One region of the Paenibacillus sp. FSL H8-0261 genome, then DNA from elsewhere that is predicted to be linked to it. Evidence: predicted binding sites of a transcription regulator. Region 1 holds the regulator's gene; each other region holds the start of a gene.
What was found. The regulator Rex, encoded in region 1, represses fermentation and respiration genes when NADH is low (regulators of the CRP and FNR family bind a similar motif). The targets are predictions, from matches to a motif close to TTGTGAAATATTTCACAA.

Region 1 (7,469 bases):
CTAAAATATTCATACACGGTCACCATCCTTGTCGTACTTGAAGAAGCCTTCTCCTGATTTCATACCCAGTTGTCCTGCACGTACCATCTTCTTAAGAATTGTAGAAGGACGGTATTTCAGTTCTCCGTATTCACGGAACATATTTTCGAGTGCCGCAAGTACCGAATCCAGGCCAAATCTGTCAGCCATTTCAAGCGGTCCATATTGGAATTGATAACCAATACGCATAGCATCGTCAATATCCTGTGCGGAGGCAACGCCTTCTTGCAGCACATGCATAGCTTCATTGATAAACAAGCAAATGAGGCGTGATGTTACAAATCCTGGGGATTCATAAATCATTACACCTTTTTTCTCAACAATCTCATCAACAAAGGATTTTGTATCTTCAAAAGTAGCATCTGAAGTTTTCAGACCACGTACGATTTCTACAAGATCCACTTTAGCTACAGGATATATGAAATGCATTCCGATCACGCGTTCCGGATACATCGTAGAACTTGCAAGTTCAGTCAAGCTAAGTGTTGATGTATTGCTGGCAAGAATAATGTGGTTCGGGCATACTTGATCCAATTGATTCAAAATCTTTTTCTTTTCTTCCAAATCCTCAACAATGGTTTCGATAACCATGTCACAAGAGCTGAGCTCCGCGAAATGTGTCACTTTTTGAATGCGGCTAAGAATCAGCTTCTTCTCAGCTTGAGTGATCGCCCATTTCTCCAGTTGCTTATCTAGACTTGTCTCGATCATTTCGTAAGAGTAGTCCAGTTTCTCCGCGGTTTTCTCCACTAGTAATACATCCAGGCCTTTGGCTGCTAACATTTCAGCAATACCTTGTCCCATTGTGCCACCGCCGATGACACCTATTTTTTTGAAATTCATAAAAAAGTCTCCATCCTTTCAGGTATCTATACTTTTGTATTGTACCTTGTCTGTCGCAAAAATTTATAAAGCCCGACATATAATGATATCTTAGCATGCCTGAAAAGTAAAAAAAAATAACCAGCATAAATATTTATGCTGGTAAAAGGACGCTGTCACGAAATTGACATCGAAATTGCTCTCCAGAGAGTACTTCTTCCTTCATTAAAATGTCAAGAGAGTAATCAAATACATTTCGTTGCTTTTCAAGGTGCTCACGAGTGCGTGTCATCAACTCATCCAATATCTTACTATTTTCCTTCATAAGCTCTTCAGTGGTAACCATTTCCAGCTTAGCGATACCCAGCGAAGTTAAACCTGACTTCATCATCGTTTCCACAATATTCAGCGCCTGATCGAAATCACCGCGTGAACCTGTGCTTCGTCCACCATAATACATTTCTTCAGCAGCTGCTCCACCAAGTGCAATCATAATCTGATCTTCGAGATAATCTTTGGTGTACAAATACTGCTCTTGCTGAGGATTATGTCGCACATAACCAAGGGCTTGCCCACGCGGAGTCAGCGTAACCTGACTAACGCTTCCGGGACGTAGGAGCTCTGCCATGATGGCATGTCCCAATTCATGAATGGCGACTCTCTTTTTCTCTTCATGATTTGTTTCTCTATCCGTTTTTTCACCCATCATTACCTTGTCAATCGCCATCGACAGATGCCGCTGCTCAACTTTCGTCAAGTCCTCACGCATCATATAAATCGCAGCCTCATTCATGACACTTTCAAGCTGAGCACCGGAAAAGCCATAGGCTTCTTCAGCGATTTTGTCGAGACTCACCTCTGTATGAAGAGGCTTATTCTTCGCATGCAATTCGAGAATCGATTTGCGGCCCTTTTTGTCAGGCATGTCCACTTGAATATGACGGTCGAAGCGTCCAGGACGTAGCAATGCCGAATCAAGCATTTCTTTCCGGTTTGTTGCAGCTACCAGTAGAATACGCGGAGTTTCGTTATTATAAATACCATCCATCTCAGTCAACAGCTGATTCAAGGTCTGATCATATTCACGCTGCTGGCCGCCTTCACGTTTACCGCCGATTACGTCAATTTCATCAATAAAAATAATGGCACTCTGTTTATTTTCCTTAACAGCACGGTTACGGGCATCCTTGAACAAATCGCGGATCCGGCCGGCCCCGACACCAACATACATTTCTACAAATTCACTGCCTGATGCAGCCACGAATACAGAGTTTGTATAATGGGCAGCTGCTCTGGCCATAAGGGTCTTACCTGTTCCTGGAGGGCCAGTGAGTAGAATCCCTTTCAAAGGACGAATCCCAAATTTACTGATCTCCTCATGCCGGATCAAAAAATCGAGTGCCTCACGAAGCTCTTGCTTCGCATTATCTTGGCCACCTATTTCTTCAAAAGTGAGCTTTGAAGGTCCTTCCTTCTTGCGTTTCTTTCCAGCACCAGCGTTCACCGTAAGCCCGCCACGCAAATGAGCAATTATAAGTAATGCAGTAAGCATTCCAGCTGCTATAACAATCGGGAATATATTAATACCTAAAAAGGCCATGAAAATAAACAGCACAGGAATAAATCCGAGTAAAATTTCTTTAAGGTACTTAGGCATTATTCCATACCCCCAAGGTCGCAGGTTTTCGCGGCAAAATAATAAATTTGCTTTCTTTTCCATTACTCAAGCTTACGTACACATTGTTGTCGTCGATATCAGTAGATGCTATCACATCTTTAAATTCCGTATTTTGCTGTTTCAATCTATCAAGTTCTGTAGGTATAATCGTATATTTACGGCTCTCCATGGCTTCAGCTACAGAGAACATCGCTTTATCCCAGTAATCATCCAATAGTTCACTTGAATTTTGCTCCACATCGAGTTTAAGTTTACGTCCTTCAATCACTGATTTTCCTTCTTTGGATACATACGATACTAGATCACGTAAATTCGTGCCCGGCTGCAAATCAAGTTTCAAAGTGACCTCATCGCGGTTAATACTAATATGTGAAGTATTTACTCCCTCAAATCCGGTTACAATCTTTTGGAGCGGTTCCTGTAAAGCAAACTGACGATACAAAAAGAATCCTCCGAATAATAGCATAGCCGACAGTAGAGACGTTATCAGTACAGGTACAAGACGTAATTTCAAGAAACGTCCTCCTCTCAAAGATGAAAAAATGTAAACAGAATGATCCAAAGTCATAGCTGCTAAGAGCTCATCAGAGCCTGACGTTCTACTAACACTGTTCTAATTACAAACAGTAGTATATCACAGGTGTATATACTATATTGAAAAAAAGTGTGAAGATATTTAAAATTTTATTTTTTAATTCTTTCCATTTTATTAAATTTATTGATTTAATTCGACAAAAAAGGGCTGTTACTCTTAACTAACAGGCCTTTTTTCGCATGAATCTTTAAATCCCAATATATAAAAACTACTCTTATAGTATATCACATTTCGTATACTTATAGTATATCAAATAATATGTCATCGGAACAAAAACAAGCGAACCATAAATGGTCCGCTTGTTTCTCCTATAATGCTTTTGTTTAATTTAACGGCTAGGTAAACTGTAACCTTCACCCATTCGAGCCCCATCTGAGAACCGATAAAATTGATAATAATATCGACCGCTTTGTTTATAAAAAAGCTGCCAAGCATACTCCCCGTTATATACTCCTGGCAACAACCGCTCAATGCTGATGTCCGGAAGATCGGCTTTTATAAGGCTACGTATTTTCGCTTCAGAGGTTCCTTTACTTAGTTCTTCAGCATATACTGCGTCGGTTCCTTCAGCAAACTTCCCGTCTACAGTAAAACGTACCCAAACCATCAACTCGGTCCCGGCTTCATTCTTCCCTGTTAAGACCCAGTACACCGCATTTTCATCCCACACGGATTTCTGCGCTTTGGTTACCTCTGTCAGACCAGCACTGGTTTTAGCGACATCCTTAGCGATATCTCGCTCGTTCCATTGATCTTTCATAATATAAGCATAGAACTGGATAAGTCCGAACAGAAGGAGCAGAATCAGAACTGACCCCAGGAGGATCCATTTTTTCCTTTTCTTCAAGGTACAGCTCCCTTTCTAGTAATATATCTTTTTTGATTATATAACACACCTGTGTGTTTATCCAAAGTTTCATATCCAATTCAATGATCTAATTATCAGAAACACAAAAGGCTGTAACTTTGCAATCGCAGAAAGTCACAGCCTTTCAGTTATTCGTTATGATCTTAGACTACCGTTTAAGCAGTCCATCAAATGATTCTTGTGCCTTACGACGGATTGCTTCCTCATCTAGCGTTACACATTCTCCGTGTTTTACAACCTGTTTACCATTCACCCATACATGCTCAACATCCTTGGCACTGGCAGAGTATACAGCATGAGACAACAGATCTGTGTGTGGTAGCAAATGCGGCTGGTCTATATCAATCGCGATAAAGTCCGCTTTCATGCCAACAGCGAGTCTACCCACATCATTTAAAAAGATAGACTTTGCGCCATACTCTGTAGCTATACGCAGCGCTTCCGGAGCTGGGACAGCCGTCGGATCACCACTTACACCTTTATGGATGAGGGCTGCAAGACGCATCTCTTCAAACATATCCAGGTTATTATTGCTTGCCGCACCATCTGTACCCAGTGACACCTTCACACCAGCCTTTAGAAGATCCGTAACCCGAGCCACTCCACTAGCCAGTTTCAGATTACTTCCTGGGTTATGAGACACGCCTACATCATGACGAGCCAGTATCTCGATCTCTTCATCATTCAAATGAACGCCATGTGCAACAATAGACGGACGTGTGAACATTCCAAGCTTCTCTAAATGCGCTACAGGCCGAAGTCCGTAATCCACCACATTCTGCTCCACTTCGCGTTTGGTCTCGGACATATGGGTATGCATCGGTAAATCCAAATCATGTGCCGCTTGTACAAACTTAACAAAGAAGTCCGGTGGGCAAGTATATGGGGCGTGTGGCGAGATCATCGTCGTAATTCTACCATCAGCCTTACCATGCCAATTTCGTGCAAAAGAAATCGCTTCCGCAAGCTTGTGATTTTGTACTTCCTCTGGGCATAATCCGATTACGCCTCTCATCAGTACGGAACGGATGCCTGATAATTCGACTACCTCTGCTACTCGATCCATATGATCATACATATCCAAGAAGGTTGTAGTACCACCTTTTAGCATTTCCAGTACCGACAAGGAGGTTCCCCAGTATACATCTTCTCCAGTGAATTTCGCTTCCATCGGCCACATCTTCTCTTGAAGCCACACCTGAAGTGCTAAATCATCTCCATAACCACGAAGCAATGACATTGCGGCATGGCCATGTGTGTTTACCAGACCTGGCATAAACAGCAGACGACTGCCATCAACAACTTGCACATCATCTTCCATTAAAGGTTCTTCTTTTCCTATGTAAGTGATCAAATCATCTTCAATAGTCATATATCCGCTCAGAACCGGCTCATCCGTTCCCGGAATAAGAAAACGCCCGCCCTTAATAATCGTTTTACTGCTCTTCATTTCCGCTTTCTTCCTTTCCGTCTTTCAAATAATAAGCAAGGCTTTGCAAATCCGTTGTAAAATCGGCAGCATGAACCCGGATATTCGATGGTGTTTTTAGAATCACTGGTGCAAAATTCAAAATCGCCTCAATGCCAGACTCAATGAGAATATCTGCTACATTCTGCGCTTCTGAATCAGGCACAGTAATTATCCCAATTCGAATACCTTGCTCACGAACCGTCTGACCAAGCTCCTCCATCGGTTGAACGGTAAGAGAGTTGATTTTCCGCCCTACCTTAGGTGCATAGGAGTCAAATATAGCGGTAATCTTCATAGTATCTTTCAGATAAGCATTGTAATTAGATAATGCATGTCCAAGGTTACCAGCACCTACTAAAGCCACATTCAATTGTTGATCCAGCTTCAGAATATGACGGATTTTTTCAATAAGATAAGTTACGTCATACCCGATACCTTTTCTACCAAAGTCTCCAAAATAAGCTAAATCTTTACGAATTTGAGCAGGATTTAAATCAAGTTTTTGTCCTAGTTCTTGTGAGGAAACGGTTAATATTTCACGTTTCTGGAGATCATTCAAGAAACGCAAGTACACAGGAAGTCTGCGAACAACGGCTTCTGATATTTTATCCGATTTCATAATTTACCTCCTAATTTAAGTGATATTCTGTTCAAATCCTATCGAAATATCTGCACCTCGTCTCAAGGAAGAGCGGTATTCTTATACCGCCCTTCCTTGTAGAGTGATTAATAAGATCGATGACGTTCTTTTCAAGAAACGCCTCCGTCTTCCAACCACTCCGCTATACGAGGAACCATTTGATCCGTAAGCATATGCTCCATTTTCGGGCCAGGCAACGAATAGAGGAAATACTTCCCATAGTGAGATTCGATCACCCTTGTGTCATACACAATAACAATACCCCGATCTTGCGCTGTCCGTACCAGCCTCCCAAATCCTTGCTTGAAGCGAATAACCGCCTGAGGAACAGACAACTTCATGAACGGATTCTTTTTCTGGGCTTGTAATAACTCAGACTTCGCTTCCGCTAGGGGGTGGTTTGGCGGTTGAAATGGGAGTCTCACGATGGCCAAGCATGTTAATGCTTCACCTGGAATATCTACACCCTCCCAAAAGCTGCTTGTTCCTAACAGTACAGAAGCTGCACTGTCCTGAAAACGGCGGATCAGCTTGCTACGGCTGCCCCCCTCCACGCCTTGACCTAACACCGTGATCTCTTGTGAGGCTAGAGCCTCTTTCAGAGGATCGTAAACCTGGCGTAGCATCTTGTAAGAAGTAAACAGGACAAGCATCCGCCCACGTGTTGTAATAGCTGCTTCTGCTAGTGACTGTACGAGTGTATCGACAAATCGGGCATCGCCTACACTCCCCTTCACACTTGGGAAATCCCGCGGAATAACTAACAGCGCCTGCTCCCGATACTTAAAGGGAGAAGGCAGGAGTGATGTCATCAGACGCCCCTCTTCCGCAGCTTCATTAAGTCCGAGATTATCAATCATAAACTGGAAAGATTTATCCACAGAGAGTGTCGCCGAAGTTAGTACGATACTTTTCTTCTTGTCGAAAAACAGCTCCTTAAGCTGAGTACTAACATCAACAGGAACGGCATACAGCTGTAGCGATTTACTGCGATAATTTCCATTCGCCTCCAGCCAATATACTACATTCTCATCATTTAATCCCATAAAAAACCGTACTTGCTCACGTATAGAAGCTAAATCCTTAAATAAGCCGCTAATATCGGTAACTAGGCTATCTGAGGAAGATTGACCTTCTTGATCTCGCATCTCATTAAGCATTTTATCACCTTTACGGATAATTTCGCTTAATGTCAGATTCATAGTATTCTCTAAAGCAACCAATTCATCCCAATCTTTCGGTTTACGGGTAGGAAGTAGCCGCATGACTAACTGGCCGGCTTCTCCCGCCGCTGCATCGCTGCGTTCCGGCAAGAGGCTGAATAGTTTATCACTAAGCAGATCCCAGGTTTCTTTT
Region 2 (7,469 bases), 260 kb from region 1:
CAGGTCCGTCAACGGTTCCAAAGGTTTCCAAGGAGTGTATGCGACCTTTAATCATAGGATGTCATCCTTTCTCCAGGACTGACTAACAGTCCATCTTTCACGAAGAAGAATCCCTGCCCTTAAGACTGTGTTCTCCTTAATCGCGACCGTAAAATTTAAAATTTTAATGATTCTTGAACAAGATATTACCGCCCTTGAAACAAGAGCGGTAATTCCTTGCAAATATTTTAGTGCATATCTCAATGAAAGATCTTTATAAATATAAACAAATTACATTGAACCGTGGAAAGTACGGTTAATTACGTCCATTTGTTGTTCGCGAGTCAGCTTGATGAAGTTAACTGCATAACCGGATACGCGGATAGTCAATTGTGGATAGTTCTCTGGGTGATCCATAGCGTCCATCAGCTGTTCACGGTTAAATACGTTAACGTTCAAATGCTGAGCGTTATTATGGAAGTATCCGTCCATCATGTGTACCAGGTTAGACTTACAGGATTCATCGTCTTTACCCAGTGCCTTAGGTACGATGGAGAACGTATTGGAGATACCATCTTGTGCATCGGAGTAAGGCAGTTTGGCTACAGAGTTCAGTGAAGCCAGAGCACCTTTCTTGTCGCGTCCGTGCATTGGGTTAGCACCTGGTGCAAAAGGTTCGCCTTTCTTACGTCCGTCAGGAGTTGTACCTGTCTTCTTACCGTACACTACATTCGAAGTAATGGTCAATACCGATTGAGTTGGCACAGCATCACGATAAGTTTTGTTTTTACGGATCATTGTCATGAAGGTTTCAACCAATTCTACTGCGATGTTGTCTACAGCATCGTCATTGTTACCGTAGCAAGGGAATTCGCCTTCGGTTTCGAAGTCAATTGCAATACCTTGTTCGTTACGGATCGGTTTAACCTTCGCGTATTTAATAGCACTCAGCGAGTCAGCTGCAACGGACAGACCAGCGATACCGCAAGCCATCGTACGCAGAATGTCGCGATCATGCAGTGCCATTTCGATACGTTCGTAAGAATATTTGTCATGCATATAGTGAATGATGTTCAAAGTGTTAACGTAAGTCTTAGCCAACCACTCCATCATCGGTTTGAAGCGTTTCATTACTTCGTCATAATCCAGATATTCAGAAGTGATCGCTGGGAATTCCGGTCCAACTTGTGCTCCGGATTTTTCGTCTTTACCACCATTAATAGCATACAGCAAAGCTTTTGCCAGGTTGGCACGAGCGCCGAAGAACTGCATTTGTTTACCGATACGCATTGGAGATACGCAGCAAGCAATAGCATAATCGTCACCCCAGTATGGACGCATTAGATCGTCATTTTCATACTGAATTGCACTAGTTTCGATAGAAACCTTAGCACAATATTTTTTGAAGCCTTCAGGCAATCTTTCGGACCACAGAACAGTTAAGTTTGGTTCAGGAGCTGGACCCAAGTTATACAGGGTGTTCAGGAAACGGAAGCTGTTCTTGGTAACACGAGTGGTTCCATCTTCAGCCATACCACCGATGGATTCAGTTACCCAAGTAGGGTCGCCGGAGAACAGGTCATTATAGTCAGGTGTACGCAAGAATTTCACGATACGCAGTTTCATTACGAAATGATCGACAATTTCTTGTACTTGTTCTTCAGTCAAAGTACCTTCTTCAATATCGCGTTCTGCATATATGTCTAGGAAGGAAGAAACACGTCCCAGGGACATCGCCGCACCATTTTGTTCTTTAACTGCTGCCAGATATCCAAAGTATACCCATTGAGTAGCTTCCTTGAAGTTCGTCGCTGGTTTGGAAATATCCATACCGTGAGCTGCTGCCATTTCTTTCAATTCGCCCAGTGCACGAATTTGCTCGGACAGTTCTTCACGTAAACGAATTACTTCTTCTGTCATGGAATCAACTTCAAGCTCAGCTAGTTGTTGCTTTTTGTCTTTAATCAAGAAATCAATACCGTACAGAGCTATGCGGCGGTAGTCGCCGATAATACGTCCACGGCCGTAAGCATCAGGAAGACCTGTGATAACGCCGGATTTACGCACTGCTCTCATGTCTGGTGTATATGCATCAAATACGCCTTGGTTATGCGTTTTGCGAATGTTCGTGAACATGTCAACGATGTTTTGTGGAAGCTCGAAGCCATAAGCCTTCGTAGCATCAACCATCATCTTGATCCCGCCGAATGGCTGGATGGAACGTCTGAAAGGAGCGTCAGTCTGCACGCCTACAATTTGTTCCTTGTCCTTGTCAATGTAGCCTGGAGCATGTGAAGTGATTGTGGAGACAGTATCTAGGGAAACATCCCATACGCCGCCTCTTTCTCTTTCTTCCTTGCTCAGTTGGGAAATAATCTTCCACAGTTCAGTTGTGTTACTAGTAGGACCTACGAGGAACTCTTCGTTACCTTCATAAGGCTTAATGTTACTAGCGATAAAGTTGTTAACGTCAACTTTCTTGGACCATTTACCTTTTGTAAAACTTCTCCAACCGGATTTCACTTCATTTACTTCTTTTTCAATCACCGACATGCTAAATCCCTCCATCTATATTTATTATATTTGTAGAGATCGCGGGCTTGAAGGTTGATCCCGTGTCTCGTGATCCCCAAAAAGATGTGGTTGTTCCAAATTTCACAATCAACATTTCATATGTGGGACCGTTGTTTATATAAACATTCTAGTTTATTTTCTATAAAAACACTGTGACAAATATCACCTTTCGAGTGATATTTGTCACCTTTATCTAAGTCCACAACTATCCTATTCTCTATTTAACCACTTATTAATTATCAAATCTTCCGTAGAACGCATTACGGTATACATCAGCAAGCTCAGATACCAGTGGCAGCTTAGGATTGGCAGTTGTACATTGATCTTCAAACGCACGGTCAGCCAAGTAATCTACGCGGGATTCGAAGTCCTTAGGATCAAAGCCCAGTTGTTGGAACGATTCTTCGATGCCCAATTTTTTATTCATATCGCGAATAGCATTGATCAGGCTAGTTACACCTTCTTCAGTTGTGCGAGCTGGCAATCCCAGAATACGGGCAATTTCAGCATAACGCTCATCAGCTACGAAGTGCGAATATTTAGGGAACGAAGCGAACTTCGTAGGTTTTTTAGCATTGTAGCGGATAACGTGTGGCATAAGGATCGCATTAGTACGACCATGAGCAGTGTGGTACTGTCCGCCCCATTTATGCGCCAAACTGTGGTTAATACCCAAGAATGCATTGGCAAAGGCCATACCAGCAAGTGTTGATGCGTTATGCATTTTCTCACGTGCTACTCTGTCGCCTTCCAGCGCTGATTTTTCAAGGTATTGGAATACCAGTTGGATCGCTTTAATAGCTAGACCATCAGTATAGTCACTCGCCATAACAGATACATAAGCTTCGATAGCATGTGTCAATACGTCCATACCTGTATCAGCAACTGCAGTTTTTGGCAAGCTGTATACGAACTCTGGATCAATGATAGCCACATCTGGAGTTAACTCGTAGTCAGCCAAAGGATATTTGGTGTGCTGTTCAGTTGTTTTATCGGTAATAACTGCGAAAGATGTTACTTCCGAACCTGTACCCGAAGTAGTTGGAATCGCTACAAACTTAGCTTTGTTACCAAGTTTAGGGAATTTGTATACCCGTTTACGGATATCCATGAATTTTTGTTTCAGACCATTAAAGTCTGCGTCTGGATGTTCATAGAATAACCACATTCCTTTTGCAGCATCCATTGGGGAACCGCCGCCAAGTGCGATAATGCAGTCCGGTTGGAATCTGTTCATCATTGCAGTACCTTTTTCAACTGTAGTTGTCGATGGATCTGGTTCAACTTCAGAGAACACTTCGATAGCTACAGGAGTTTGACGTTGACGCAGGTAATGTTCAACTCTTTCAACATATCCAAGCTTAACCATCATTGGGTCAGTGATAATTGCGACACGTGTGATATCAGGCATTTTGGTCAGGTACTGAGTAGCGCCTTTTTCGAAATAGATCTTGTCAGGTACTTTAAACCATTGCATATTCACGGTACGACGATTCACCCTTTTCACGTTGATCAAATTGATTGCTGTAACGTTTTGCGACACGGAGTTACGTCCATAAGATCCGCAGCCCAGAGTCAACGAAGGGATATTAGTGTTATAGATATCGCCGATCGCACCATGTGTGGAAGGCGAGTTAACGAGAATACGTCCTGTTTGCAGACGGTTAGAGAACTTCATGATTACTTCTTCGTTGTTGGAGTGGATAGCCGAGCTATGTCCCATACCACCAAATTCAACAATTTGAGCTGCGCGTTCGATACCTTGATCTGCATTCTTAACTTTGTAGCAAGCAAGAACCGGACTTAATTTTTCAGCGGAAAGTGGATATTTAGTGCCTACACCTTCAAGTTCTGCTACCAGAATCTTTGTGCCGGCAGGGACTTGAATGCCACACATTTCAGCAATCTTCACTGCGGATTGACCTACGATTGCTGGGTTAACCGCACATTTATCTACATTCATTGCTCCACTAGTCAGTTTGGCAGCTTCTTCTTTGTTCACAAAGTAGCAGCCATTAGCAATCATTTTTTTCTTCACTTGATCGAAGATTGGTTCTTCGATAATAACAGCTTGCTCGGAAGCACAGATCATACCATTATCAAATGTTTTAGAAAGAATGATGTCCGTTACGGCTTGATCAATATCCGCGCTCTTTTCAATGAAAGCAGGTACGTTACCAGGGCCTACGCCAAGTGCTGGTTTACCACAGCTATAAGCTGCTTTTACCATTGCAGAACCACCAGTTGCCAAGATAAGAGCAACGTCTGGGTTGTTCATCAATGCGTTTGTCTTGTCCATTGTTGGCATTTCAATCCATTGGATACAGTTCTCAGGAGCGCCAGCTTTCACGGCAGCATCATGAAGAATTTTTGCAGCAGCTGCACTACACTCTTGCGCAGATGGGTGGAAACCGAATATAATAGGGTTCCGTGTCTTAATCGAAATCAACGCTTTAAACATCGTGGTGGATGTAGGGTTGGTTACCGGTGTGATACCCATAACAATTCCGACGGGTTCAGCAATTTTTTGGAAGCTATCATAAGCGTTGTCTTCAATAACGCCTACTGTTTTATCGTATTTAATTCCGTGCCAGATATATTCAGTTGAGAAGATGTTCTTCGTAATTTTGTCTTCGTATACGCCGCGTCCAGTTTCTTCTACGGCCAATTTTGCGAGGTACATATGTTTGTCGAGTCCAGCCAACGCCATTGCATGAACGATTGTGTCAACTTGCTCTTGGTCTAGCGCCATGAACGCCTCATGCGCTTTTTTTGCTTTATCCACTAAATTCTGAATATACTCTTCAGCGGTAACTTGTTTAACTTGGGCGGCGACTTCGTTCTTAACTGCCATCTCCCTCGTCCTCCTGTCAATTTTTAGTTGTTTTTCTCTACACATTTATCTTATCACATGATTTCCACCTTGTATAGTGAAATCTTTCACAAAGTATAAAGTTTTTTTGATTTGTTTTCAAAGCGCTTTCATTCGATCATATTATAGTCTTTTTACCATATTATGTGCTATAAAACCCTTTAAATCTTAGAATTATACTTTAATAAGCAAAATTTCAGCTCCTTTTTATTCCATATATCTAAAATCAGTACACAAAAATGTATTCTCTTCATCACAGTCAATTACGATTTCCCTACACTGTAATAATTTCCAATTGATTATCACTATTTCTGAAGATTTATAAATTTATAAATCTTCACAACAAAAAACCGACCCCAAAGGGGCCGGTTTTTGCATTAAACTATTCCGCTTTAATCGTATCAAAGAATTTCTCTTGCACTGTTTTAGCTGCTGCTTCTAACTGGCTCTTGGAATCCGTTCCTTTTTTGGAGAACAGCTCTTGAATAACATTGGACATGGTTGCGTAATAGTCCTGTGTGTTGTATTGAGCTTCAGGTTTACCATCCAAAAGTCCCATAATGTCAGGGCTATATTGGTATACATTTGTGTACTTGTCATAAACCGCTTTGGTCTTCTTACCAAACTCAGAATCAGCTGAGTAGTAGTCTAAGAGCGGCGGGATAAAGTATTTGCCATCGGTTGTACGTTGTTGAAGAATTGCATCCAGCGCTTCCAAACCTTTGTCAGAGAAATAATCAAAAGTAATGTAGCGGAATGCCATTTCTTGTTCATCTGGCGTAGCATTTGGATTAATTACTAGATAGTCACCACCAAGTACCCCTGTGTGCTTTCCGCCTTTTTCCATAGCTGGCATAGGATACGTAAGCACATCCTCAGGTTTCAGTCCACCTTGGTTCAACGCTTGCTCGATAACGCCATCAGACCCGGCCATTACCATTGCTGTACGACTTTGTTGGAACGCACCTACAGCATCGCCCCAACCAAGTGCCCAGTCCTGTGGAATCGCGTTAGCTTCCCATCTAAGTTTCTTGTAGAAATCCAGTGCTTTAACGCCAGCATCGGAATTAAATGTAGCTATAACCTTACCGCCTTCAATTTTTTGAATCTCTCCGCCAGCTTCAAACAGGAAGTTGGTCCAGTTCCAACCTGCTTCGTTCCCCTTACCCATTGGAGCAATTCCGGAAATACCTTTTTTGGCATCAGCTACGCCTTTAGCCGTGTTCAGCATATCATCCCAAGTCCAATCCATAGGTGGAATGGCTACGCCTTTTTCATCCAGCATTTTTTTGTTGATCATAGTGGTTGTTACATAACCTTTTTGTGTTACTCCGAAAACTTTGCCGTCGATAATAAATTGATTTTGAAGCACGGTGTTAATTTGATCTTTAAATTCATATTTGTTCCACAGATCTGTGATGTCAGCAACCCAGCCCTTTTCAACCAGGAATTTAGCTTCTGTAGCAAAAGTATTAAAGAAGGTTGGTGCTTCATTCGCAGCCATTTTGATTCCTATTTCACTTACATTGTACTGCCAGTCGTCTTTAACGATTTCTACGTTCGGATATACCTCTTGGAAACGTTTGATTTTGTCGTCTTCCTGTGCTCTTATTTCAGTCAGGTCAGGTGTTGGATAGTGAATCTTGATCGTCACTTTTCTTTGAGTAATGTCATCCACTGGCGCATCCGTAGCGGTTGCTGTATTATCCGTTACAGCATTTGTTGGCGCAGCAGATGCTTCCCCGCCTTTGTTCCCCGCTGTGTTTCCGTTATTGTTGCCGCTGCAAGCAGATAGCAACGATCCGGCTACAAGTACGCTTAGTAGAACGCTAGAGTACTTACGCATTGAAACTCCCCTTTTCAATTCATAATTATCTTACATATCGATCATAAATTAGAAACCGTTTACAAACGAGGTGCATTTATATTCCTTTCATGTGCATGTTTACGATCCATGGTTAAATTCGTCGATAATTGCTTATCCTTTCACTGCCGACAAAGCAACCCCACGCATAATGAATTTCTGGAAAATCAAGAAGACAAT
Region 3 (7,469 bases), 170 kb from region 1:
ATACCCAATCGTCCTACAGATGTTCTCCGACAGGTTCAGAATCCCGACTGCTTTTTGCACATGTTCTTTTCCAACTACAGTGGTAATTGAAGCTTGATACGCAGGGGATTGGAATAATGCTGAGACTGTCGTAAGTCCCGTTAATATGGCCACGATAATGAATGATGTAGAAGACATGGAAATGGTCAGAGCAAGCGTAACTGCTAGACCGCAGCTTATCAAATCAGTGATTAACATAATGGTTCTGCGATTGATCCTGTCTGCGAGTGTGCCTCCTATCGATCCGAGTAAAGAACTGAGCAATAGATTGATTATCGTAATAATGGCAATCATTTTAGCGCTTCCGGTCGTCTGAAGTACCCATAAACTTAAAGCAATGCTGTGAAAGGTATTTCCAAACAAAGAAATGGAATAGGAGCTGAGTAGCAACATAAATCTCCGGTTTCCCCAAAGGGTTGGATAGGATTGAGCGGTGGTGGATGCATGTTTTGCTAATACAGGATCTGTCATAGGTAACTCTCCTCTCGACTTAAACGTTTAAGTGAATATCGAAAAAAAATTAATCAACAAAATAACGATTATTCTCTTGTTTGGAGTAGTCAGGACGATGTAATAACTCCTGCATTAGTTCAAAAGCAGTGGCTGATTTATCCCCAGTGAATATGAATTTCTGAACGTCTTCTCCAAGCATTTCTGGGCAATTACAGGTACATAGAACAGAAAGACGTGCGAATACCCCGGATTTTTCAACACAACTTCCAATAAACTCATTAATAACTATGGCCTCTTTGTAGATCCCCTCCGATAAGATTGTATTCAATTCTTCCATATTTTGAACTTTGAATATTGCTTTCTCAGGTAAAGGAAGACTATCTTGGATAAAGTTAGTGAGCAGGGAGTTATTGAAGCTCTCCATAATTAAACAAACCTGTGAAAGATCCTCCGGCATTACCTTCCGTAGAGCTGAACGATAATTGTAAAGAACTTGCTTAAACAGCTTATCTTCAATCATGCTGTCGATCAAAATCAAGGGGATACCTTCTACAAAATGTTTGGAAATCGAATAGAAGGATTCATCGTGCACATCGATCAGAAAGACGGCTTCGAGCTTTCTTTCAACGATGATATTCAGAGAAGGATGGTCAGTACCAAGAGAATATAGCAGCGTATGATATCCGGCATCCGTTAAACGCTGTTCCAAAGCACGAATAAAGGTGAACTGGGCATAGAGTTTCCAAGGTGGCATATAAGCAGAATTATGGACAAGTACCCCTACTAATCCCGTTTTTTTATTGGCAAGCGAACGGGCTGCTAGATTAGGAATGTAATGAAGTTCTTCGGCAAGTGACAGAATTTGATTGCGGGTCTTCTCAGGAATGGTTTGGTTATCGACGCGGTTCAGAACATAGCTTACAGTCGCAACGGAGACATTAGCTTGTAGCGCGATGTCTTTCATTGTAGTCTTTTTCACCAGTAAACTTCTCCCTTGCTGAGATATTTATTTCCAAATATTATCATTAACACTTGAAAAGAGTCAACGATTGACTTTATACCAAGAAGCAAATGATGCTTGTGTTCATTTTTATAATTTGGGTAAATAGATATAAGAAGCTAAATCAGTCAGCGAGAAGAGGTGTGGCTCATGGGAACGAATCTTAATCGGGAAGAGAGCGCGCTGTGAAACCGCTTTAGATACTGACACAAATTTGTGAAATTATTCACTTAATTATTAAGAATTTTAATATATAATTAATTCATAATCAAAATTAGGGGGAATCGAAAATGAGACTATTTAAAATGATTTTAGTGGCTGGGGTTTCGGTAGCAGTATTGGCAGGTTGTGGAGCAAATGAGGATAAAGCAAACAATTCGGCGGCAACTTCAGCTCCGGCTGCTGAGCAGACAGATGCTGTCACTACAGCTTCGATTGTGAATCAAGCAGATGCATTTACTAAGGCTGTTAGCAAAGATGGAAACTGGATTGTTGCGATTCTAAATGATGTAACGATTCCTGATGAGGTTGTTGTAGCTGGAGAATTCCGTAATAAAGGAGCCGCAGATGGCGACATCTACCGTAAGATTGCCCTTTATTCGCAAGATGCTGATCACAAGATCACTGCTACTTATACACTAACCGTACCAAAGTTTACAGTACAAAGTGAGAATTTGAAAGTTGAAGGCGGAACGATTAAAGGCGATGTTTATGTAGAAGCGAAAGGCTTTACTCTGCCTGAAACCGCCACTATTGATGGTAACCTCTATTTCGCAAGCGAAGATCTGAAAACATCAGCTGTTATTGATGGAAAAGTGACTGGAACAACAGAAGTTAAATAATTGCGTAATCAACTTATACAGTAGAAGCCAATCCATAGACTATGGGTTGGCTTTTTTCTTTTTGTGATTATGTGATCTTCAGTTGATTTTCTTAATATTGAACTTATAATATTACTACCACTACTAGGAGGAACACATATGTCTAAGGAGTATTCACGCACATATATCGAAAGTGTAAAGCTTGAAATGTTAAATAGATTGGGACTTAAGCAAGTGTTCTTTAAGGAGCAAATAGGTGACGGCCTGATTTTTGAAGCGGTTGGTTTTGATAAAGGGAGCAAGCATCGTTTTTGTGTTAGACCGAAGACGAAAACAATTGACGAATTTATTTCAGGAAAATGGATGAAGGTCCGCAGCTTTACAATCAAAAGTGTGGAAATTTAAAATTCAAGTCTAAAAAGGGAACCCCATTTAAATCGGAGTTTCCTTTTTTATTTTTGAGAAGGATTCATTGATAATGTGAAGTATCGCCGTACAGATCGATGGTTGTATTGTTGTCAGTTAGGGTTACTTTACACAATGCTGTAGAGAGAATATCCGGTAGTTCCCCTAATTCCTGCAATGATTTATTGAGAAAATGAGCCATAATTACTTTCAGGGTCATCCGATGCGTGACAATAAGTACCTCATGTCCTTCATTATCGTTAATGATACGCTCAATAGTCGGCGTTACTCTTTGTTCAAGCTGACTATAGGTCTCACCTGGGGCTAGAGGAATAAAAAGATCAGGTCTGGTGAAAAAATGATTGTACTGTAATGGATATTCTTGTTCAATCTGATCTGTGTTCATTCCTTCCCAAATGCCCATGTTAATTTCCATTAATGAAGCTTGCTGTTGAATCGGTAAACTCCGATTTCCTCGTAAAATCTGCGCAGTATGCAATGCTCTTGGACTAGTACTAGAATAAATGGCTCCTAAATTCTCACCTTCCAAACGTTCTCTCAACCATTCCGCTTGCTGTTCACCCAAGGTTGTTAACGCTGAATTTTGATGACCTTGCATTCTTTTCTGCAAATTCCATTCGGTCTGCCCGTGACGGGTTAGAAATAATACTGTCTCTTTCATTAACGAAACCTCCCTTTTGAATAGTTGTAAGTATAAGATAAATAATTATAAATAAACAATATATAATAGTTAATATCCATAATGTATAGTTATAGTAAGAAAGCCGAAGGTCCGTTAAACAATGATTTTATTTTATATAGTTAGGAAGAAATCAGGATGAACTATCATGTATTAAAATTGTTTTATTATGTTGCAATAACAGGGAGTGTGACCAAAGCCTCTGAACGTTTGCACATCAGTCAACCCGCTATATCAGCGCAGATCCGCAAATTTGAACGGGAGAATAATATCGTATTATTAGAGGTCATAGGAAAGAGAATGGTGCTAACACCGATTGGGAGAAAACTGATCGAACCACTTGAAAAGTTATTTGCTATGGGTGAACAGGTACAGCAGATTATTGAGGATTATCATAAATTTCCTGCGGGCCATATTCGGATTGCAGGTAATTATCTGGCCACAAGCATACTCATCCCCCGGTGGGCATCATTATACAAACAATCTTTTCCGAAGGTTAAAATTCAGATCTCTACTGCTAATTCTCATGAAGTCATGGAACAATTAAATAACTTTGAAGCAGACGTGGCGATTTATAGTGATATGGCGTTTCCTTCTCATCATACAGGGGTGTTCGAACATCGGGAGTTGTACAAGGACGAGTATGTGTTCGTAGTTTCTTCAAATCATTCTTTAGCCAAGCAGGAGGTTAGCTTTGAGGAAGTGATGGCTGAGGCATTTATTATGAGGGAGGAAGGTAGTGCAGCCAGAGAGAGAATTGTACAATTATGTGAAGAAAGAAAGGTACAACATCCGAAGATCGAACTGCAATTTAATGGAGTAAATGAGGTTATTCAAGCCGTGATTGCCGGCTATGGGATTAGTTTTGTATCTGCGTTGTTAGCAAAGCCATATCTTGATCAGGGTATGTTAGCCAAGGTCGAAGTGGAAAATGTAGTCTCTAAGCATTCGATATGGATGAGCCACAGAAAGAAAGAGCTTCAAGAAAGCTATATCCAGTCATTTATTAAGCTCGTCATGAAACGATTAAAAGAAGAGGATAATTTATACTCGATTCCAACGCATACACCTTAATTAAAATAACTTATGAATTACGATGTATGCATTGAACTGAGATCAAAGATTGGAATGTAATTGAAGCAACTCAGGTGCACTAATGTCTTCTGCTTCAGAAGATTTAAATTGAATGTTATATAATTGTGAGTATAGCCCATTCATTTCTAATAAAGACTCATGTGTACCTTCCTCAACAATCGAACCCTGATTTAACACGATAATTCTAGATGCTTCACGTATGGTGGATAGTCTGTGTGCAATAACCAATGTGGTTCGATTCTTCATTAACAAATCAAGAGATTGCTGAATCATTCGCTCAGATTCGTTATCGAGTGCGGAAGTTGCTTCATCTAGAAGAAGGAGTGGAGCATCACGAAGAAAAGCTCTGGCAATGGCTATGCGTTGTCTTTGTCCACCAGATAAAGTCGATCCATGTTCACCTAGGATAGTGTCATAACCATGGGGCATCTTCGTAATAAACTCTTCTGCACCTGCGAGCCGAGCGGCTTCTCGAATATCCTCTTCGCTAGCTGTACTAGAACTGAAGGCGATATTGTCTCGTATAGTTCCTGAGAACAAATAAGGGGTTTGGGGAACATAGGTAATCATTGCACGTGCTTCTTCAAGCTGATCATGTACAGACTTTCCATAAACCGTGATGCTTCCTGCAGTAGGCTCATAAAGTCCATTACATAATCGAACGAGCGTCGTCTTCCCTGACCCGCTTGGCCCGACAACCGCGATAGTTTCTCCATGTTGTATATGAATATTAAGCCCTGTAAATAGGGAGGCTTCATTATCCGTTTTACCCGAATAGTTGTAGTGGACATCCTCTATTTGTAATGCAGCTACCTCTACGGAAGCAAATGTTGAGGAGCTGGATTCTGGCAAAGGATGAGTAGCTCCTTCATCAGGTGCATCAAGTATAGCGAATACGCGGTCAGCTGCACCTAAAGCCTCCTGGACACCTCCCCATGTTTGAGACATATGGACAAAAGGCCATTGAACCCTACCCATCAAAATAATAAAAGCGAGTACTTCACCTGCTGATGTTCCGCCACTTAGAGCTGATAACGCAATTAAAGCGGCGCATGTCACCATTACGAGATTGTTGATAAAGGCAGAAGATTGCCATAAGAGACCATTTAGAAGCGATTTTCGCAGCTGCATTCTTCTTAACTGCTCACGTTCTAACGCATATTTATTTAAGAGAGTTTCTTCAAGCGAAAAGGCTCTTACGACCTTCATTCCTTGAAGCGTTTCTTGTAAGATTCCTCGTAATTCCGCCTCTTTTGCATATATTTGAGTAGATAATTTTCGTAATCTGCGATCAAAGAAACGTCCGGAAAGAAAAACAAGGGGACCCGATCCAAGAGCTAACAGGGCGATCCAGACATCCATTTTAGCCAAATATAGAAAGGAAATGAAACAGAGAAGTAGATTATAGCCTAGATCGTATACGATGCTGTTTATCATCCCCATGGCCATCCCTGCATCCTTAGTGTTACGCGAAGTCAAATCACCTGAATGCATGGACTGAAGGTAACGGAATGGAAGTCGGTGACTTTTGTCAAACAGCTTCGCACGAATATCCCAAGCCATCCGACTTTGCATAACAAAGCGGAAGTAATGCTGCACCATAAGACAGCAGATAATGATGACACAAGCAATGGCACAGATTACAGTTATACGTGTTAATGCATCCATATTGGCGTTGTTGATCGTATCAATAAATACTTGCTGAATGGCTGCAAATCCTATGTCCATTACGAGTTTAGCAGAGAGCAGGAGTACAGCCACAATAAATCCAATTCGATAAGGGCTAGCGTAAGAGATTAATCTACGCAGAGCATACCCCAATTTTAGATTCTTGGATTCCATCTCATTCATATCTCTACCTCCCTGACCAGAGTAGAAATATCAGCCTTCTTCATTGAGGTCTCAACCATATTGTAATACTGTCCTTGTAAAGTCATTAACTCCAGATGAGTCCCAGCTTCAACAATAGAACCCGCCTCCATATAATAAATGTGATCTGCATCTCTGATGGTAGATAGTCTATGCGCGATAACAACCGTTGTACGATCATGCATGAGTTCTTGCAGGGCCTGGCCGACAATCTCCTCATTATGGCTATCAAGTGCAGCTGTGGGTTCATCAAGAAGGAGAAGCTTAGGCGCTCGGACAAACGCTCTGGCAATAGATAGTCGCTGCCTTTCACCGCCAGATAAGGTATGGCCCCGTTCCCCAATGGAAGTCTGATATTGAAGGGGGGTTCTCATAATAAATTCATGTATCCCCGCACTTTTTGCTGCTTTAATAATTTCTTCATAGGTTGCGTCAGGTCTTCCCCATGCAATATTTTCATATAGGGTTCCAGTGAACAGATAAGGCTCTTGAGAAACATAAGCCAAATGATTACGCCAAGACTTAGGGGGGATGCTGCTTAACGGCAACTTACCAGATTGGATGACCCCTTCATTAGGTTCATAGGTTGCGAGTATTAATTGAAGGAGGGTGCTTTTCCCACTGCCACTAGGACCGGCAAACGCAGTTACTTTACCTGGTTCTATGGTTAGATTAACGTTAGTTAATACTTGATGATTACCATAATGAAAACCTACATTCTCAAAGGTGATAGGGTACAAGCCACTAATTGCTTGGTTGTTATTCATCGGCGTTTCATTATGAGAATCTTCCTGATTACATTCACGGCTTGCGTCTTCTTCTGGTAAATCAATGACTTCAAACAATCGTTTACCTTGCGCCAGCGAGGCTTGTAATTCTGTCCATAGATTAGCCAGCTTTGATACAGGGTTTGTAATTTGCTCGAAACAAATCAGAAATGCCGCCACTGCTCCCACATCCAATCTCCCTTGGATAACTAGATATCCGCCGTAGGAGAGAACATATAGCAATCCACTAAGAATAACGGCAAAGGGCATATTATAGCCCACAGCTTCTAAGCGTGTGACAGGTAAATGAATGTTGAAAT
Region 4 (7,469 bases), 280 kb from region 1:
AGGTAGAAGAAATGATCGTGAAAAATATGGGTAAGATCGATTGATGGATGGATGGCGGAAGGATTGCTTAAAAGCGGACTACGAGATAGCGCCGAATGAGCAGAAAGAGGGGGATAAATCCCCCAGAATATGTGAAATGACGCCATATGAGCAAAAAGAAGGGGATAAATCCCCCAGAATATATGAAATGACGCCAAATGAGCAAAAATAGGGGGATAAATCCCCCAGAATATATGAAATGACGCCAAATGAGCAAAAAGAGGGGGATAAATCCCCCAGAATATGCGAAATGACACCGAATGAGCAAAAAGAAGGGGATAAATCCCCCAGAATATGTGAAATGACACCGAACGAGCAAAAAGAGGGGGATAAATCCCCCAGAAAATGTGAAATGACGCCATATGAGCAAAAAGAAGGGGATAAATCCCCCAGAATATATGAAATGACGCCAAATGAGCAAAAAGAAGGGGATAAATCCCTCAGAATATGCGAAATGACGCCGAATGAGTAAAAAGAGGGAGATAAAGGTTAGCTTTCAAAAGTTTTTTGCCAATTTTTAATATCATTGGGGAGATAATTAAAGATACTGCGAAGTAAGCTTGTTATTACTTATTTGAGAACATGGCTTGTTTAAGTTATCCTTAAAAAGACAGTATACATAACTTTACAAGCCTGAGACGCTATATGGTCATTAGGCGGGACAAGGCGGTGCCAGGATGCCCATGCGATCTTTGTGGAAATTGATGTTAGGATTAGTCATTGTATTCATAATAGGTGGATGCTCTACTAACAATGACGGCAATAGTAATGCTAATAATGGTGTGGCAGGATCAGAGGGACCGACAATATCAATAAGGGTTGGAGTTAATGAGCTGCTTACTAAACCATCAGATAGGTTACTTAGTGGGAGTTATAGAAATGGAATATCGATCATGGAGCTACTGAAAGGTAGTAATGTTGCCACATTTGCTGAGGATAACTCAAGCATTGTTTCGGTAAAGGATTTTTCGCTAGAGGCGGGAATGGTTTGGGAGCTTCAGATGGGCGGTCAAATCATTGGGAATGCGGATTGGAATAATACTGTAGGGTATGATTCACAGCTAGTCTTCACCGCGAAGTCGAAGGACCATCAAGCACCACTTCAAACTGTAAGGCTGACCTTGAGCGGTGGAAGTGTTGAAGTAGACTTGCATCATACGTATATTATGTTATTTGAAGAGGATTTAACTGTAAGAGATTTGCTCAAAAGCTGTAGTAGCGTACAGTTGGCCGATGACAATAAAAAGGTGCTTTCCGTCGACGATTATACTCCTCTTAGTAATGAAGAATGGAAGCTGAAGGTGAACGGAAAACAACTACTCGATGATGGAATGGATATGAAGCTCAGGGCTCAAGATGAATTGGAGATTTTATTGACTTTACGCTAAAAAAACGTACATTAAGCCAGATCAACGGTTGTTCAGAATCGTTAATCTGGCTTTTTATGTGGAAAAGATATCTAACAATTATCAGTACACTAAAGTGTGAAAATATTCACAATCGAAGTGACTGCAATCACAATGACGACTTGAATTTGAACCGTATAATTCCAATATGTAGAAGAGAAATTGATCAGGTATTCATAAGCTTGAGGAGGCACCTAACCATGACAACGATAAGAGAAAAACTAGTATTAGTCGGCAACGGTATGGCAGGCATAGGTACGATTGAGCAGATATTGAAGCTGGGAGGAGCTTATGACATCACGGTTTTTGGAAGTGAACCTCACCCCAATTACAATCGGATCATGTTGTCTTATGTTCTTGAAGGAAGTAAGACCCTTAATGATATCATCCTAAACGACTGGAATTGGTATGAAGACAATAATATAACTCTACACACGGGAACAACGGTCACACGAATTGATGAAGGCTCGAAGCAAGTTGTTACGGATAGTGGGATGATAGTCCCCTACGACAAGGTAATTATTGCGACAGGCTCGAATTCGTTTATTTTACCTGTACCTGGCAGTGATAAAGAGGGCGTTGTAGGATTCAGGGATATTTCAGACTGTGATGCGATGCTGGCAGCGGCCAAACAATACAGCAAAGCGGCTGTCATCGGCGGGGGTTTGCTTGGGTTGGAAGCGGCAAAAGGTCTTGTGAACCTTGGTATGGATGTTACCGTAGTTCATTTGATGGAAGATCTGATGGAGCGTCAGCTTGATCGGAATGCCTCCTCGATGCTGCAAGCTGAGCTTGAGCGTCAAGGCGTGAAATTTGCTATGGGCAAACAAACGATAGAATTGAGCGGGGAACAGAGAGTAAGTGGATTGCGTTTTAGTGATGGCAGTACGCTTGCTGCAGATTTTGTGGTAATGGCTGTTGGAATCAAACCGAACGTGACCTTGGCAAAAGATAGTGGAATTTCCGTAAATCGTGGGATCGTGGTGGATGATTATTTGCAAACTTCCATGCAGAATGTATATTCCATCGGCGAATGTGCTGAGCATCGCGGTATGTGTTACGGACTGGTGGCTCCACTATTTGAACAAGGCATGGTTCTAGCTAAACATTTATGTGGTAGCGATACCAAGCCTTATGAAGGTTCGATTGTTTCCACGAAGCTTAAAATATCTGGGGTGGATGTATTTTCTGCAGGTGAGTTTTTGGATTCTCCTGAACACACTGTGATTTCAAGCAAAGATGAATGGAAGAGAACTTATAAGAAAATTTTGCTCAAAAATAATGTGATTGTCGGTGCGGTTTTGTTCGGTGATGTAACGGAGTCCGCGAATCTGCAAAAGCTAGTAAAACAAGGCGCGGTAATGACCGATGAGATTTATACGGAGGTTATGGGAACAGGCTGCTGCGGTGGCGGAGCTAAGAAGAGCACATCCGTAGAAGCAATGGCGGACGAAGAAATTGTCTGCGGCTGTAATGGTGTAACTAAAAAAGCGATCGTAGATGCTGTCACTGAACATGGTTTTACTACTGTGGATGAGATCAAAGCATGCACTGGCGCTACTCGCTCTTGTGGTGGTTGTAAACCCGTAGTAGAACAAATCCTGCAATTTGTCTTAGGTGACAGTTTCCAGCAAGCTGCTAAGCAAGGTATTTGTGGGTGCACAACGCTTAGCCGTGATGAAATTGTTGCTGAAATTACAGCTAAAGGTCTTAAAACAACAAAAGAGGTCATGAATGTACTCGGTTGGAAACAAGAGGAAGGCTGCTCCAAGTGTCGTCCGGCGATTAACTATTATCTAGGGATGATGAACCCTGATACCCATCAAGATGAGAAAGAATCCCGATTTGTAAATGAAAGAATGGGTGCCAATATTCAAAAAGATGGAACCTACACCGTGATACCACGCATGTATGGTGGGGTAACTACGCCGGAGGATTTGAAGAAAATCGCCGACGTCTCCCTTAAATATGACGTGAAAGTTGTGAAGGTAACTGGAGGGCAACGCCTGGATCTAATCGGTGTGAAGAAGGAAGATTTGCCTAAGGTATGGGAAGAGCTGGATATGCCTTCAGGCTACGGTTATGCCAAATCCCTGCGTACGGTTAAGACTTGTGTGGGCTCCCAGTTCTGCCGCTTTGGCACACAAGATTCGCTGGGAATGGGCGCGCTCATAGAACGTAAGTATGAACGTCTTGATTTTCCTGCCAAGTTTAAAATAGCTGTCAACGGCTGCCCACGTAACTGTGCGGAATCCTGCACGAAGGATATTGGCATCGTTGGAAATGATGGTGGTTGGGAAGTGTTTATCGGTGGTAACGGTGGGATCAAGCCACGGATCGCAGACTCCTTCTGCAAAATTAAGACCGATGAAGAGTTGATCGAAGTGTGCTCCGCAGTGATGCAATATTACCGTGAGACCGGCAATTATTTGGAGAGAACTTCCGAGTGGGTTGAGCGTATGGGACTTGAGCGGATTCAAATGGTTATTTTGAATAATGAAGATAACCGCAAAGAGCTGGCCGCACGGATTGACTTTGCTCTGACTCAGGTTACGGATCCTTGGAAAAAAATGCTCAATGACAGCAGCACTCGTGCTGCGCTTTTTGAAGAAACAAGAGTCTAGCGGATATAACGCACACAGAAGGGGAGAGACCAATGAATAAGACAATACAAACGTATCCAATAGGATCAGTACAGGATTTCCTGCTGCAGATTGGCCGTGTGGTGATTGCTGGAAATGTGGAGCTGGCTGTATTTCGTACCTCTGACGGAGCGATCTATGCACTTGAGAATCGGAGCCCTCATCCAAAAGGGGGGCCGCTTGCGGAAGGGATCGTTTCGGGTCACTTTCTTTATGATCCACTGTATGATTGGAAAATAGATCTTCGCACGGGTGAAGTTCAGGCACCGGATCAAGGTATCGTTATGACTTATCCAGTCTCCCTTGTCGGAGACATTGTGACAGTGAGCTTGTAGACACCGAAGCTTGTAGTAAAGGATGAAATAGAAAACGGTGGGGTGGAGTATTATGTTTACTCAAAGTGTGGAGAACATTGTCGAGGCGGCAGTCAGCAAGCGAGACCAAATGAATGAAAGTTTACCAAGATATTTTCTAGCAGCCCTTTTGGCAGGGGCATATGTAGGCATTGGGATTATCCTTATTTTCTCGCTGGGAGCGCCTCTAGCGGCTGCCAAATCGCCTTTCCAACCCCTCATTATGGGTGCATCCTTCGGTATTGCCTTGACTCTTGTTGTGTTTGCAGGCTCAGAGCTGTTTACCGGAAATAATATGTTCTTTACGGTTAGTACACTTGCTGGTAGAACAAGTATCTGGGATACTGTCAAGAACTGGGTGCTTGTGTTTGTAGGGAATGTGATAGGGGCAGTGATTTTAGCACTTTTGATTCGAGGAACTGGGCTATTCAGTGCGGCTCCCCCAGAGCATCTGATCTTTGCGGCTGCAGCCAAGAAAATGAGCCTTCCGTTTTCAGAGCTATTTTTCCGTGGGATTCTATGTAACTGGCTGGTCTGTCTAGCGCTATGGATGGCCTCACGCGCCAAAAGTGAAACTGCCAAGCTGGTTCTAATCTGGTGGTGTTTATTTGCCTTTATTGCGAGTGGATATGAGCACAGTGTGGCTAATATGACGCTGCTGAGTGTTGCTGTGTTGCTCCCGAATCACCCTGACACCGTTACAATTGCCGGATGGATCCACAATATGATTCCTGTTACCTTAGGAAATATAATTGGCGGTGGCGTATTCGTCGGTATGGCCTACTGGATGATCTCTCCCGTGCGTGGTACTCAGACCAAGCGTTAAGAGTATATATAGTTATAGGGCTGACCCAATTTCGGGTTCAGCTCTTTTTCTAAATATAAGAAAGTATAAGTTTCACGCTATAAATTATCCTTATATTTCTCGCATAAACGCTTACCGTCCATTAGGGACGCCGAAGGCGTTTTTGCTTGTCTTGTGGGATAAAAAAAGACGCCTATGTTAGGCGCCTTTGACCACTCTATTTTATAATGTGCAGAATAATTGGGTCATGTATGTTTCATTGAGGAGAATAGAGGGTACATTATAATGGAATTAAATTCGGCAGATCTCGTTTGGACACATTTCGCAGTGGCAAATTTCCTGCAGCATGCCAAGATCCTTGATGACAATCATACCGTTCTCGTACTCAACCGCGTCTTTTTTACGCAAGTCACTCAGCATCCGGTTCACACTCTCACGAGTAGCGCCGATCATGTTGGACAAATCTGTATGCGTAATTTTTTTGTTGATGAGGATGTTCTCACCATCGCTGCTCTTCTCACCATAAGTATTACCAAGTCGAATGAGAGTGGAGCAAAGTGCGCCTGGTTTGCCATACATCATCAGATCACGGAATTTCGTTTGAGTTAGACGGTGATGAATGCCCATCCATTTCATAAAGTCGATGGCAAAATCACAATGTTGGCAAATGAGAATTTCTAAATCCTTTTGCTCGATAACGCCAACTTCACTTTCTTCAATCACTTCTGCAGTAAAGCTGTGCTTGGTGCTGAAGAATGGGTCCGCTTGACCTACCATATCGCCGGCTTGGTACATATAAAGAATAAGTTCTTTACCTTCATCCGTTGATTTAGTTAATTTCACACGTCCACGTTTGATATAAAACAATTTATCCGAGTAGTCGCCTTCCCAGAAAAGATGTGAACCCTCTGGAACAACGCGTTCTTTCATAGTAACAAGAAGTCTGTTGAAATTCTGTTCGGAGAAACAGTTTGTATTTCCGTGGGCTTCGATGACATTGTAATGTTCTTTTAGCATAATCGACATCCCCTTTATTCCCTCAGTTTTTCAGTAAATTTTAAATTAATTATACCTCTAAAATCTTCGATTTGGTTAAGAAAAACCATTTAAAAGTGTCGAATTTTCAACATTGTGATTATTTTCACTTCAAAAGTGCTAGATGTAATATGATTTTTAACTAAAAAGGAGTAAGAAGTATATGTTCTTTATATATCAGCAGTGGCAATCCATTATTCTCAAATAATGGGTCTGTTGCTGTTTTTTTTGCTCTTATTAGATTCTACATATTATACTGCAAAAATTCATGATATAGAAATCCGTTCGATTTCAACTCCGTATAAATGCACACATCTTCATTAAGGTCAGACATTGGCGCAACGGGTATGGAACGATATCCTGAGAATGGAGCAAAAACCAGGAGAAGGGGAAATCATACATGGCTAAAGTGGCTGACAAATATCTTAAGGTAGATCCTTGGGCAATTATTGAAGAGGGCTTTGATCCAGAACGAAATCGGACCTCGGAATCTATTTTTTCACTGGGAAATGAGTATATGGGTGTGCGGGGGTATGCTGAGGAAGGTTACTCTGGGGATTCCCTGCAAGGCAGTTATTTCAACGGGCTAAATGAACAATTGGACATTGGCAATCATTATAAGGGGATTATTCGCTCGCTGAGATATATGGTAAATGCGGTGGACTGGCTGTATACGCGGATCACTGTGAATGGTGAACAGCTTGATCTGGCAAAAAGTAAGATATCAGATTATGTGCGCAAACTGGATCTTCGTAGTGGGACTTATCGGCGGGAGCTAATCTGGCACCTAGATGATGGAAAAATCTTAAAAGTTGTCTTTACACGCTTGGTAAGTATGACGATGTCTCATCTGGGACTACAGCGGGTGGAATTTGAGCCCCTTAATTTCTCGGGCAGCGTGGACATTTGTGCAGGTCTTGATTTCAGCATTATTCATGAGGAACGCGGCGAATGTATGTGGAGTAGTCTCCGCAGTGGAGAACAAGGATCTACCACAGCTATTATGGCGAGAACAGTGAATACAGCTAACAAGCTATACTCTAGCTTTTCTTTACAATCTTCACAGCCGCTTCAGCTTACGCGAGTTGAACATGAGAAATTTATTGGACAAAGCTTTACTATGGATCTTGCTCAGGGAAAAGCGACCCATTTTACAAAGCTGGTTATCAACTATTCGGATAGTGAATCT

Region 2: adhE (bifunctional acetaldehyde-CoA/alcohol dehydrogenase) is a predicted target of Rex. The motif match lies at 5,482-5,499, and genes of this name have one in related genera.
Region 3: MHI27_RS20560 (polymer-forming cytoskeletal protein) is a predicted target of Rex. The motif match lies at 1,707-1,724, and genes of this name have one in related genera.
Region 4: nirB (nitrite reductase large subunit NirB) is a predicted target of Rex. The motif match lies at 1,522-1,539, and genes of this name have one in related genera.

The regions. Positions count from the first base shown of each region.
Region 1 is NZ_CP150297.1:4,786,090-4,793,558, forward strand. It holds gene MHI27_RS21285 (acetate/propionate family kinase) at 1-13, opposite strand, end outside; gene MHI27_RS21290 (3-hydroxyacyl-CoA dehydrogenase family protein) at 10-882, opposite strand; gene MHI27_RS21295 (AAA family ATPase) at 1,016-2,518, opposite strand; gene MHI27_RS21300 (hypothetical protein) at 2,511-3,053, opposite strand; gene MHI27_RS21305 (DUF5590 domain-containing protein) at 3,463-3,981, opposite strand; gene MHI27_RS21310 (amidohydrolase) at 4,151-5,452, opposite strand; gene MHI27_RS21315 (redox-sensing transcriptional repressor Rex) at 5,439-6,092, opposite strand; gene dinG (ATP-dependent DNA helicase DinG) at 6,224-7,469, opposite strand, start outside.
Region 2 is NZ_CP150297.1:5,049,461-5,056,929, forward strand. It holds gene pflA (pyruvate formate-lyase-activating protein) at 1-55, opposite strand, end outside; gene pflB (formate C-acetyltransferase) at 271-2,532, opposite strand; gene adhE (bifunctional acetaldehyde-CoA/alcohol dehydrogenase) at 2,786-5,407, opposite strand; gene MHI27_RS22565 (ABC transporter substrate-binding protein) at 5,808-7,271, opposite strand; gene MHI27_RS22570 (carbohydrate ABC transporter permease) at 7,404-7,469, opposite strand, start outside.
Region 3 is NZ_CP150297.1:4,618,390-4,625,858, reverse strand. It holds gene MHI27_RS20570 (MFS transporter) at 1-510, opposite strand, end outside; gene MHI27_RS20565 (LacI family DNA-binding transcriptional regulator) at 560-1,471, opposite strand; gene MHI27_RS20560 (polymer-forming cytoskeletal protein) at 1,783-2,334, shown strand; gene MHI27_RS20555 (hypothetical protein) at 2,473-2,718, shown strand; gene MHI27_RS20550 (histidine phosphatase family protein) at 2,783-3,400, opposite strand; gene MHI27_RS20545 (LysR family transcriptional regulator) at 3,557-4,492, shown strand; gene MHI27_RS20540 (ABC transporter ATP-binding protein) at 4,535-6,364, opposite strand; gene MHI27_RS20535 (ABC transporter ATP-binding protein) at 6,361-7,469, opposite strand, start outside.
Region 4 is NZ_CP150297.1:5,066,939-5,074,407, reverse strand. It holds gene MHI27_RS22630 (hypothetical protein) at 239-511, shown strand; gene MHI27_RS22625 (hypothetical protein) at 717-1,427, shown strand; gene nirB (nitrite reductase large subunit NirB) at 1,646-4,069, shown strand; gene MHI27_RS22615 (nitrite reductase (NAD(P)H) small subunit) at 4,102-4,422, shown strand; gene MHI27_RS22610 (formate/nitrite transporter family protein) at 4,475-5,266, shown strand; gene MHI27_RS22605 (Crp/Fnr family transcriptional regulator) at 5,537-6,262, opposite strand; gene MHI27_RS22600 (glycoside hydrolase family 65 protein) at 6,681-7,469, shown strand, end outside.